Regions from separate parts of the Chryseobacterium sp. S90 genome, predicted to be linked through region 1. Evidence: riboswitches for the same ligand, from Rfam matches in the RefSeq annotation. Region 1 holds a riboswitch; the other holds the start of a gene.

Region 1 (6,283 bases):
TCCTGGGTATACAGTTTTTTTCTGAACTGGGGGAGTGTAGATTTGATAGTTGTATTACTTGTATTTACATTAGCAGGAGGAGCATAGAGTATAAGATAATGTGAATAAACTCTAAAGAAATCATATTCAAGTAAAATACTAAACCGTAAAATAACATCGCTGTCTATAGATTTTTGGGATAATATTTTTGTTAATTCTTCATCTGTACATTTCAAAAATTTACAGATTCGTATTTGATCTGTTTCAAATTCCTTTATTCTTTGGGTGATGAGGTCGCCCATGTGAATATTCTTGATATCGTGAATCATCCTTTAGTATTAATTTGTGTTTTTTTAAAAAATATTTGAAGCGGACTACACCATTTCAAATCGTATGCAAAATTATTAAGATTGCTTAAATATGGGGGATGTCGCAGCTGTCGAAAACTGTCGAAACTTATCGAATTTTGTTATTTGCTGGTTAATTTTGACTTTTGGGGAAAAGTGGTCTATGAAATATATAAACTTTTGAATCGGATTATTAAACCTGATTTTTACAGAATAAATTAAAAATAATTAGCTTTCATTTGCTATCGGAATCATATATAAAAGTTGACACAATAAAAGATTGCACTTATGAAATATCAAAAGAGAAATGGAAGATTTATTGTAGTTCTGCAAGTAAATTAAGGAAAAGAGGTCATATAATTGTCGTTTTGTAGTAATCGGATAAAGTAAATTTTAATACCTTTAGCAATCATTAACATTTAAATAATCCATGAAGACGAAACCATTAACTTTCATCTTAATTTTCTTTTTTCAACTGGTAAGTATCACGGCATTTTCACAGAAAACAGCAGTTCTAAATTCTTTATTAGATAAAAATTCAGAATTTATTTTTCCGCAGACTCCCGATAAAATATCAAAAGCATTGAACATGAAACCTGTGTTTTATGAAGATGCCAACGAGGAAAAATATGCAAAATGGCCTACAAAAACAGGATTGGAACTGTATTGCGGCCTTGGGAAAAACACTGTGATTGATGAGATGTTTTTTACCATTTCTGATAATAAGCCCGTAGTGATAGAAGGACTTCCATTTGGTCTTATCATGAATAAAACTACACTGCAGGACAGCAAAACCAAGTTCAGTAAATACAATGCTAAAACGCAAAAACTTGGTGCAGACAGTGAATTTCCGGGAGGTTCAAAACTGATTTTTAAGAAAGGGAAACATTATGCAACCTTGTTTTTTGACAATAAAAACCTGCTAAAATCTCTAGGGCTTACCACAGAACTGATTGATCCGGCTGCCAATTAATTTTACAGACTTTCAAATACTATAAAATCCGCCACTTTTTGGCGGATTTTTTCTATCCATTCATTCCAAATAAAAGTACAGAAAAACCCTTCTGATTACAAAGAAATATAGCTGCTTTCAGAAAATGGATTGAAGAATAAAAATTAAAATTGGATGACTAAAAAATGATATAAAAAAGATCATTTAATATCAAAAGATAAATATCCACTATCCCTTAAAAAATTGTTAAAAAAAACACTTCAATTCCAGGGTGGAAAATGACAACAAGGAAGTTGTTTCTTTGAAGTTGTTTCATTTTTTTACTACATATCTTAAGAATTTAGTAACGAAGAACGAGCAGAATAATCTAAATTACAATGTTTGTTGAGTAAAAAAATATTTTTAATAATAACAAAACCAGTGTGTTATGGTTAAATCGTTATTGTTTGCATAAAATATCTTTCGTGTTTTTATAAAATACTTATATTTACCACCAAGGAGTTCTTAACATCTTCTTTATCAACCGAAACTGGTTACACTTAGCTGTGTCTTAAAAGGGAATCGTGTGCAAATCACGAACTGTCGCGCAACTGTAAGTAACATCAAGGTTTTTATCAAAAAAGGTCCACTGTATACCTAGCTATATGGGAAGGACGATAAAAACTGTTACAAGTCAGGAGACCTGCCTATTTCGAATTGACGATGCTTTCGCGGTCTGAAGCTTATAGTCAGGTATGATACGATATGGATAACAGTGGGATCAATATATTTTGTCGGCTCGTGTTATTTTTGTGATACAGATAAGTAGTGGAGTAGTATGCTCTTTTCATTATCATGTATTCATCGTGTTTTCCTTTTCCATATTTTTCTTTCTCACAGGCATTGTGAAGCTTACCAGGAACTTTTTATGAGGATTTAATCAATATAAAAAGTTAGAAAAATGTACCCATTCGATTTCGATTATTTATGCAGGAGCAGCAGACTTGGAGATAAACAGGTGTGTAGGGAATTAATGGTGTATAATTCCGAATTACAAAAAACGAATAACATAGATCAGCTTTCATTTGATTTCATTTTTACCATCACCTTATGGAGTGGCAGTGACCATTATTATGCCTATTCATGGCTTTCTGTGGACAAATTTCAACTAAACAATAAATATTATAATGACTACAAGTGAAAGTTTGAAGTCTCCCGGTTTGAAATTCCGGGAGGCCATGCGAAAAGAAAATCCCCTTCAGATTGTTGGAGCCATTAATGCCAATCATGCGCTGTTGGCACAGCATGCAGGTTTCAATGCAATTTATCTTTCAGGAGGAGGTGTTGCTGCAGGTTCTCTGGGTATTCCGGATTTAGGGATTACCACGCTGGAAGATGTATTGATTGATGTTCAGCGTATTACGAATGTTTGCGATGTACCACTCATGGTAGATGTTGATACCGGATTTGGGCCTTCAGCATTCAATGTTGCAAGAACCGTAAAGTCTCTGATTAAAGCTGGTGCTGCGGCCCTGCATATTGAAGATCAGGTAGGTGCAAAGCGTTGTGGACACCGCCCGGGAAAAGAAGTGGTAACCAAAGAAGAAATGGTAGACAGACTGAAAGCTGCTGCAGATGCCCGTACCGATGATAATTTTGTAATTGGTGCCCGTACTGATGCTTTTGCCAATGAAGGATTGGAAAAAACATTGGAAAGAGCGGTAGCCTATAAAGAAGCAGGAGCAGATTTCATCTTTGCAGAAGCTGTTCCTGACTTAAGTTTTTACCAAAAATTTGTTGAAGTTACAGGGATTCCTGTGCTGGCTAATATTACAGAATTCGGGATGATCAGAATGTATACTGTGGAAGAATTAAAAAATGCAGGTGTGGGATTAATTCTTTATCCGCTATCGGCTTTCCGTGCAGCCAATAAAGCTGCTCGAAATGTATATGAACACCTTCGTAAAGACGGAACACAGGCGAATGTCTTAGATACCATGCAAACCAGAGAAGAACTCTATCAAAGCATTGGATACTACGACTATGAACAAAAATTAGACAACCTTTTTAAACAAAATAATTGATAATGTCAACGAACAGTGAACCCACATTTAAGCCTAAAAAAAGCGTTGCGCTTTCAGGGGTAGCAGCAGGTAATACTGCGCTTTGCAGTGTCGGAAAAAGTGGAAACGATCTCCATTACAGAGGATATGATATTCTGGATCTGGCAGAGAAAGCACAATTTGAAGAAGTAGCCTATCTTTTGATCTATGGGCAGCTGCCTACCGGAGCGCAATTGAAAAATTATAAAGCCAAGCTGAAATCTTTAAGAGGACTGCCTCATTCCGTGAGAAATATTCTTAAGAGTATTCCTGCAGCGGCTCATCCAATGGATGTCATGCGTTCCATGGTTTCCGCTATTGGGAGTATTCAGCCGGAAAAAGACGATCATAATATGGCGGGAGCAAGGGATATTGCAGACAAATTGCTGGCATCTTTCAGCTCAGGTCTACTATACTGGTACCACTATACCCATAATGGAAAAGAAATTGATGTAGAAACCGATGATGACACGATAGGAGGGCATTTTCTTCACCTTTTGCACGGAAAAAAACCTGCAGATTCCTGGGTAAAAGCAATGGAAATCTCGTTAAACCTTTATGCCGAACATGAATTTAATGCTTCAACATTTACCAGCCGTGTCATTGCCGGAACAGGATCTGATATTTATTCAGCCATTACCGGAGCCATTGGTGCCTTAAGAGGACCAAAACATGGAGGAGCTAATGAAGTTGCTTTTGAAATTCAAAGCCGATACAATTCTCCGGATGAAGCAGAAAGCGATATCCGCCAGCGTATTGCGAACAAAGAAGTGATTATTGGATTTGGGCATCCGGTGTATACCATTTCCGATCCGAGAAACGTTGTGATTAAAAAAGTGGCGAAAGAGCTTTCTGAAGAAGCAGGAGATATGCTGCTGTATACTATTGCTGAAAGACTGGAAACGATCATGTGGGAAGAAAAGAAAATGTTCCCGAACCTCGATTGGTTCTCCGCTGTTTCTTATCATCTGATGGGAGTTCCTACCTTGATGTTCACCCCGTTATTTGTTATTTCAAGAGTGACCGGATGGAGTGCTCACATCATAGAACAGAGACAGGATGGAAAGATTATCCGTCCAAGTGCCAACTATACAGGACCAGAAAATAAAGAATTTGTGTCCATTAACGACCGTAAATAATAGAATGTTGGAAATGGGAAAAACAATTCATTTTCAAATTTTTACACTTAACTTTTTAATTAATTAAAATTTTTCAACGATAAAAAAAATGAGTTCACACATCTCAAACGAAAGACCACAACCCGATCAGGTATTAACAGACATTGCAGACTATGTCTTAAACTACGAAATTAAAAATGACTTAGCATGGAAGACGGCCCACTACTGTCTTCTGGATACGATTGGCTGTGGCCTGGAAGCATTGACCTACCCTGCATGTACGAAACTTTTAGGACCTGTGGTAAAAGGAACGGTAGTTCCTAACGGAGCAAAAGTACCGGGTACCCAATTCCAGTTAGATCCGATTCAGGCAGCATTCAATATCGGTGCGATTATCCGTTGGCTGGATTTCAATGATACATGGCTGGCAGCAGAATGGGGACATCCTTCTGATAACCTTGGAGGAATTTTAGCTACTGCAGACTGGTTATCCAGAACAAATATTGCAGAAGGAAAAGCTCCTTTAAAAATGAAGCAGGTCCTGGAAGCAATGATCATGGCTCACGAAATTCAGGGGGTAATGGCATTGGAAAATTCATTCAATAAAGTAGGGCTAGACCACGTTGTATTGGTAAAACTCGCTTCTACAGCTGTAGTAGGCAAGCTGATCGGATTGAATCGTGATGAAATTATCAATGCCGTGTCACTGGCTTTTGTGGACGGACAGTCTTTAAGAACTTACCGCCACGCTCCCAATACAGGTTCCCGTAAATCATGGGCTGCAGGAGATGCTACATCAAGAGCAGTACGTCTTGCCCTGATTGCAAAAACAGGAGAAATGGGCTATCCATCTGTATTGACAGCAAAAACATGGGGATTCTATGATGTCTCTTTCAAAGGAAATGAATTCAAATTCCAGAGAGAATACAGTTCTTACGTAATGGAAAATGTACTTTTCAAAATTTCTTTCCCTGCAGAATTTCACTCGCAGACCGCAGTGGAAGCAGCAATGACATTACACGCAACTTTAAGAGGCCTTGGAAAAACAACAAATGATATCAAAAAAATTACCATCCGTACCCACGAAGCGGCGATTAGAATTATCGATAAAAAAGGACCGTTAAATAATCCTGCCGACCGTGATCACTGCATTCAATATATGGTGGCTGTACCATTGATCTATGGAAGACTGACAGCTGCCGATTATGAAGATAACATAGCTTCAGATCCAGGAATTGATGTACTTCGTGACAAAATTGAATGTGTGGAAGATGTTCAGTTTACAGCAGACTATCACGATCCGGAAAAACGCTCCATTGCAAATGCGATGACGGTAGAACTTAATGACGGAACGGTTTTAGACGAAATAGTGGTAGAATATCCTATTGGCCACAAACGCAGAAGAGATGAAGGTATTCCTGAACTGATCAAGAAATATAAAGTTAATCTTGCCCGTATTTTCCCGGAAAAACAACAAAGAACAATCCTTGAAAATTCATTGGAATATGACACCTTAGTGAATCTTAACGTCAATGAATTTGTAGATCTTTTAGTCATTTCCTGAACTGATCAAGAAATATAAAGTTAATCTTGCCCGTATTTTCCCGGAAAAACAACAAAGAACAATTCTTGAAAATTCATTGGAATATGACACCTTAGTGAATCTTAACGTCAATGAATTTGTAGATCTTTTAGTCATTTAAAATCAATAAGAAAATGGAGAATTGAATATCACAACGTTTTTAATGAATAGTCGATATTTTTTTGAAAATGATCAATTCTCCATTCTCAATTTTTATGATTAAA
Region 2 (6,283 bases), on a different contig from region 1:
GCCCTCCACAAGATTTTATCTAACAAAATATATTACATATAAACACAACCGCATCCGGTTTCCCATTCCTGGCAAAGACGCATCGGTTCATTACAGCCAGGGTTGCCACCGCCACCACCGGAAACTCTGTAACAAGTACCATCGTTGCAATAGTATGAACCTACTGTTGGAGGACAATTACCATCCATGTCACATAAAGCATAAGGAGTGTCACCACCACTTATCAGCACAAGCTGGCTTCTCTTTAGTTTTTTTAAATTTTTCATAGTAATAATCTTTAATTTGTTGATTACTAATATATAGAAAAATTAGCACACCGACAAGTGTTTTAAATAACAGAGATTAAATATTTTATAATAATATCTTTTGATCAGGTTTATTCCACATCTAAAGTCATAAAAAGAGCAATCTCGTCCGGATTATTGTATAATCTTGTGTTCAGCCCGGTAATATTGAATCCCATTCTTCTGTAAAACTGAATAGCCGGATAGTTGGTATTCTGTGTTTCCAGTTCAATGACTCTGCAGTTTAATCTACGGGCTTCCTTAATGACACTTTTAATCAGCATAATTCCGATTCCCTGCCGTCTGTGCTTTTCGTCAATCAGTATGTTTTCTATGTATAGGCTGTTGTTCCAAGTTCTGTGCTCACAGATGATCCAGCCTGCAAGATCTTCACCAATGAATGCTCCAAAAGAATTTTCCTGTTCTATAAGACTATTAAGTTCTTCAAATTCTTCAGAAGTAGTCTCCCAGTTTTTAGTATAAGGTAAAGACTTTTCTTTTAAGTTAAACTCGAAAGAACCTCCAAACTCAATAGAGGAAACCGAATAAATTCTGTCCGTTGTATAGCCGTTATGTCCCCAGTTTATACTTGGATCGGCGGTTAGTTTTTGTAATTTTCTTATTTCCACATCAAATGTTTTAAACTTATTGAATTTCAGTACAGATTTCTACCAGGTAATTATTGGGATCTTTGATGTAAGCTGTTTTTTGTCCCCAAGGTTTTACAGCAATATCTTCATACAGTTCAGCGCCATTTTTTATTCCTTTTTCCACCAAAGCTTCTACATCATCAGTAACAAATCCCAGTTCCATTCCAAAAGGTTTGTCTTCCGTTTTTGAAGTTAAGAAACCTTTTTTAATATTAGAACCTGCAAGGTTTACAGCAGCAAATGACAGAGTGGTTTCTCCGGTCAGCAGTTCTCCATAATCTTTTTCAGGAGTGATGAATTTTATTCCAGAACCGAAGGTGTTTTTATAAAAGTTCATAGACTGTTCTACATCTTCCACGTACAGAATGACATATTTGAATTTGATAATAGTATTGAATTAAAATGGTTTATTTTTTATTTAAAATATATTCCTCATCCACCATGAGTTCTACATGAGGACCCCGTAAAGGATATTCTTTAAAGCTTCCGAAGTGTCCGAAATGAAAAGGATATTTCTGAGTAAGCTGCCGCACTTTACTTCCAAAAGAATTGATATCAACCTTTTGAACAGATTCCATTTTCTGTCTGCCATTGGTGAAAAAGAGCATCAGATTACAATGATCTTTAAAATCGAAATCATTATAGTAAAATACATTGAGATTTTCTTCTTTACCTATCCGCGCTAAATCATCAATAAGACTTTGTTTGTATTGCAGAGGCAGATTACAATCAATTCTGGCAGCGTAATTTTCTGCATTGCTTTTCCTGAAGTCAGAACCAACCATCTGAATGAAACGGTGTTCTATATTTTTGAATTCTTCTTTTTCCGGAGCATAACTTTTGCTGGATTGGATGGTAAAAGGAATACTGGAATCTATCAATTCAGCATGTTCGCGAATCAACAGTTCTTCTATTTCTTTTGCCATTTGAAAATGAAAATCAAAGAGCTGATAATCTCCGATATTGATGATCAGCTGGTTTTCATTGATATTCAAGTGCAGATAAGTTTTTTTGAAATGCTCTTTCAATGTTGCCAGCTTTCCGATAAAATCATCCATATTTTCTACCTGAACTCTTGCTGCCAGTTCTGCTGGATTATCAGCATGTCCGCCATATCCCGGATAAAATTTGAAGAATTTAAAGTCATATAAATCATTTGGAAATTTGAAATACCAGTATACGCCTAAAATCATGGAAGATTGATTGATGAATTGTACAATAATCAAAATTAAATAAAATTTCACACTCCAAAACTTTCAAAACCCTTAAATTTGTTGTCAATAAAAATTTACTTGGATGCTTAGGAACATTTCAATTGCGGCAGCTACTTTTTTGTCCGTAGTTACAATCAATGCACAGAAGAACAAAAATACCCAACTGGAAAGACCCAAATTAGTTGTAGGTCTGGTAGTAGATCAGATGCGTTGGGACTATTTATACCGTTTTTATGGTAAATATGGAAATGACGGTTTCAAAAGACTTTTGAATACAGGATATTCTTTAAATAATGTACACATTCCTTATGTTCCTACCATTACAGCTTTGGGACACACGTGTATCTACACAGGTTCAGTACCGGCTATTCACGGAATTGCAGGAAACGACTGGACAGATAAAGAAACCGGGAAAGGAGTTTACTGTACTGCAGACGAGAGCGTTCAGCCAGTGGGAACAACCAATGTAAAAACCGGAAGCCATTCTCCAAAAAATCTTTGGTCTACTACGGTGACTGACGAATTGAGATTAGCAACCAACTTCCAGGGAAAAGTAATCGGAGTTTCTTTGAAAGACCGTGCTTCTATTCTTCCTGCAGGGCATACTCCAAACGGAGCTTTCTGGTTTGATGACAGCACAGGAAATTTCATTACAAGTACATGGTATATGAATGATCTTCCTCAATGGGTAAAATCATTCAACTCTCAGAATCTTCCTGAAAAATTAGTAGCCAACGGTTGGAACACCTTACTTCCAATCAATCAATATACGGAAAGTGCACCGGACAATTCTTCTTGGGAAGGACTGCTGGGAAGTGCAAAAACACCTACTTTCCCCTACAGTAATTTAGCAAAGGATTATCAGGCTAAAAAAGATAATATCCGTTATACACCTTTTGGGAATACGCTGACATTGAAGTTGGCAGAAGCTTCTGTAGAAGGTGAAAAACTGGGTGGAGATAATATCACAGACTTCTTAGCGATCAACCTTGCATCTACTGATTATGCAGGTCATAAGTTCGGACCGAATTCTATTGAGGTAGAAGATGTTTATATCAGATTAGATCAGGATTTAGCAGAATTCTTCAATTATCTGGATGCTAAAGTAGGAAAAGGTGAGTATACGGTTTTCCTTTCTGCAGACCACGGTGGAGCGCATTCTGTAGGATTCCTTAAAGAGCATAAAATCCCGACAGGTTTCTTTGGTGAAGATGCAGAAAAAAATCTGAACCAAAAACTGAAAGATAAATTTGGAGCTGATAAACTGATCAATGCGATTGATAACTATCAGATTTATTTTGACAGAAAAGTATTGGCTGACAGTAAGCTTGAATTGGATGATGTAAGAAACTTTGCTGTAAAAGAAATTGAGAAAGATCCTACGGTTTTATATGCAGTTTCTGTAGATAAAGTTCAGGAGGCAAGTATTCCGGAACCCATCAAACAAAGAATTATCAACGGGATCAACAGACAGAGAAGTGGAGATATCCAGTTGATTTCTCATGATTCTATGCTTCCTCCATATTCAAAAACAGGAACTACCCACAGTGTTTGGAATTCTTATGATTCACATATTCCATTGATCTTTATGGGTTGGGGAGTTAAGCAGGGAGAAAGTAACAAAGCTTATCACATGACAGATATTGCACCTACGGTATCTTCCCTATTGAAAATTCAGTTTCCAAGTGGAAATGTAGGAAACCCAATTACAGAAGTTATTGGTAAATAATTGCATACGATTATTCTATGATACATGGCTGCTTTCAACCGAAAGCAGCTTTTTTTGTGAGTTATTGCTTCAAATTTTCAATCTGATACACTCTCATCTCACTTTTTGGCAAATACATATAAAAAACTATCTTTGCAAAAATTTTGGTTTCCAGTATTTTGGAATGAAAAGGGAATCGGGTGTAACTCCCGGACTGTCCCCGCAACTGTAAATCGCAATAAAAGTTTCTGCAAACAGCCACTGTCTAAAACGGGAAGGAGCAGAATGCGAAAGTCAGGAGACCTGCCGGAATTATAATAAAAAAACATATTGCTTTCGGAGGAAAAGTAAAAGAGTATGGATATAAAAAGATCTTTAGTACTGCTTTTTTCATCTTATGGCTGTTTTCTTTTTGGACAAGAGAAAACCATTGACACTATTTATGTCTTCGACAACCAGATGAATAGGGTGAAACTTTTTCATCCCGTAAAAATAATTTCGGCAGAAGAGGCCGAGAAAAACTCCAGTAATCTTTCTGAACTTCTGAGATTTCAGTCACAGGTATTTATCAAAGAAAATGGCCGTGGAGCTGTTTCTTCACCTTCTTTCAGAGGAACTACTGCCCAGCAGACCGCCTTTGTATGGAATGGGATTAATATCAACTCCAGCTTCTTAGGACAGGGAGATATCAATAATATTGCTTTGTTCGGATATGACCAGATCGGTATAAAAGCCGGCGGAGGAAGTGTAGTCTATGGAAGTGGTGCTATCGGGGGAAGTATTCACCTTAATAATACGCTTGATTTTAATAAAGGCTTCCATGGTTCTTTATTTTCTGAAGTTGCTTCTTTTAATACCTATAATAATTTTGTAAAAGGTTCTTACAGCAATGATAAGTTCAGTTTTAAAGCTTCAGGAAATTATTCTGTAAGCGAAAATAATTATGAGGTAAGTGATCTGAATTACATCAACAGAAATGGGAATTATTACAATACAACCTTCAATGTAGGAGCATCCTATAAATTGACGGATGATCATAAAATTTCGTGGCAGAGCCAGTTCTTTGATTCTTCACAACATTATCCAGTGTATGAAGAAACGGGAACAAAAACAAAATATAAAACACAAAGTATAAGAAGCCTTCTTTCCTGGGACTGGAATAAAACAAAGTTCAGCAACTCTTTTAAAGCTGCTTATACAGAAGAAAATTTTCAGTATTTCGGTTTGCTAAACCTGCCTAAATCCAGTGGCGGAACAGGGAAAAATTACATCTTTAAAAATGATTTCAATTACTTCCTGAATTCTAAGTGGAATTTTAATATTATCGGAGAATTTCAGATCAATAAAGGAGAAGGATATGCGAGCGGAATATCCAATGTCAGCAGAAATGTTGGTTCCGTTTCCGGATTGTTGAGGTATTTTGCAACTAAAAACCTGCGTTTTGAAGGTGGATTCAAGAAAGATTTTGTAGAGGATGTGAAGTCACCGTTTATGTATTCATTCTCCGGAAAATGGAGTGCTGCAAAATGGTATGATGTAAGCGTTAATGTGTCAAAAAACTTCAGATATCCGTCATTTAATGATATTTATTATGAACCGGGAGGAAATAAAGAGCTGAGACCGGAAACCTCTACTCAGGTAGATATGACTAATGAGTTCAAAGTAGGGGATTTCAGACTTACTTTGTCTCCGTATTATATGAACATTACAGATCTTATTGCATGGCTTCCTACGGCCAAAGGATACTGGCAGGCATTCAATGTCAATAAAGTTGAATCTTTCGGATTAGAATCTCAGCTGTCTTTTAGTAAACAATTGGGTAATCATAAATTCAGAGCGAATGCAGGATATTATTATGCAAGATCCATTGATAAAGAAACGCAGCTTCAGAGGCCTTATGTGCCTATGCATAGAGGAAGTGCCAATATAGATTATGAATACAGTTTCTTTAAGTTTTTTGCACAGGGATTACTGAATGGTGTTACCTATACCACAAGTGATGAAAAGAGATCAGATGCCATAGATCCTTATTTTCTTTTGAATATGGGTGTTTCAGCAACTTTAGCGAAAAAATATACCTTAGGATTTAAAGTGAATAATGTAACAAATACCTACTATAAAACGGTTTCTTTTTATCCTTTACCGAAAAGAAATTATAGTGTATATGCAGCAATAAATTTTTAATAAATTAAAATTGAATAAATTATGAAAATAACTAAACTTTTAACTGTACTATTTGCAGTAGTGTTATTATTTAACATGTCTTCATGTACAAGCGATTCCGCTGAATTTGAAGTTTCTCCGATTACTTACCAGAACGGGTATTTCATAGCTAATGAAGGTAACTTCAACAGTCAGGGGGCTAAAGTAACATTCCTGACAAGAGATCTGAGCCTGAAGCAGGATGATGTATATGGTTATAATAAC

What was found. A riboswitch is a leader RNA that binds a small molecule or an ion and turns the genes downstream of it on or off. The one in region 1 is predicted to bind cobalamin.
Region 2: linked by a shared signal. The riboswitch ahead of ACLMCG_RS08520 (TonB-dependent receptor plug domain-containing protein) and the one ahead of ACLMCG_RS03975 (hypothetical protein) in region 1 are both predicted to bind cobalamin.

The regions. Positions count from the first base shown of each region.
Region 1 covers NZ_JBLGCX010000001.1:859,492-865,774, reverse strand. Annotated here, with positions in the region: gene ACLMCG_RS03985 (transposase) at 1-308, opposite strand, end outside; gene ACLMCG_RS03980 (hypothetical protein) at 757-1,299, shown strand; cobalamin riboswitch at 1,792-1,983, shown strand; gene ACLMCG_RS03975 (hypothetical protein) at 2,219-2,458, shown strand; gene prpB (methylisocitrate lyase) at 2,445-3,341, shown strand; gene prpC (2-methylcitrate synthase) at 3,344-4,498, shown strand; gene ACLMCG_RS03960 (bifunctional 2-methylcitrate dehydratase/aconitate hydratase) at 4,587-6,041, shown strand.
Region 2 covers NZ_JBLGCX010000002.1:166,798-173,080, forward strand. Annotated here, with positions in the region: gene ACLMCG_RS08495 (hypothetical protein) at 33-266, opposite strand; gene ACLMCG_RS08500 (GNAT family N-acetyltransferase) at 377-913, opposite strand; gene ACLMCG_RS08505 (VOC family protein) at 930-1,322, opposite strand; gene ACLMCG_RS08510 (hypothetical protein) at 1,342-2,127, opposite strand; gene pafA (alkaline phosphatase PafA) at 2,231-3,877, shown strand; cobalamin riboswitch at 4,005-4,182, shown strand; gene ACLMCG_RS08520 (TonB-dependent receptor plug domain-containing protein) at 4,214-6,040, shown strand; gene ACLMCG_RS08525 (YncE family protein) at 6,062-6,283, shown strand, end outside.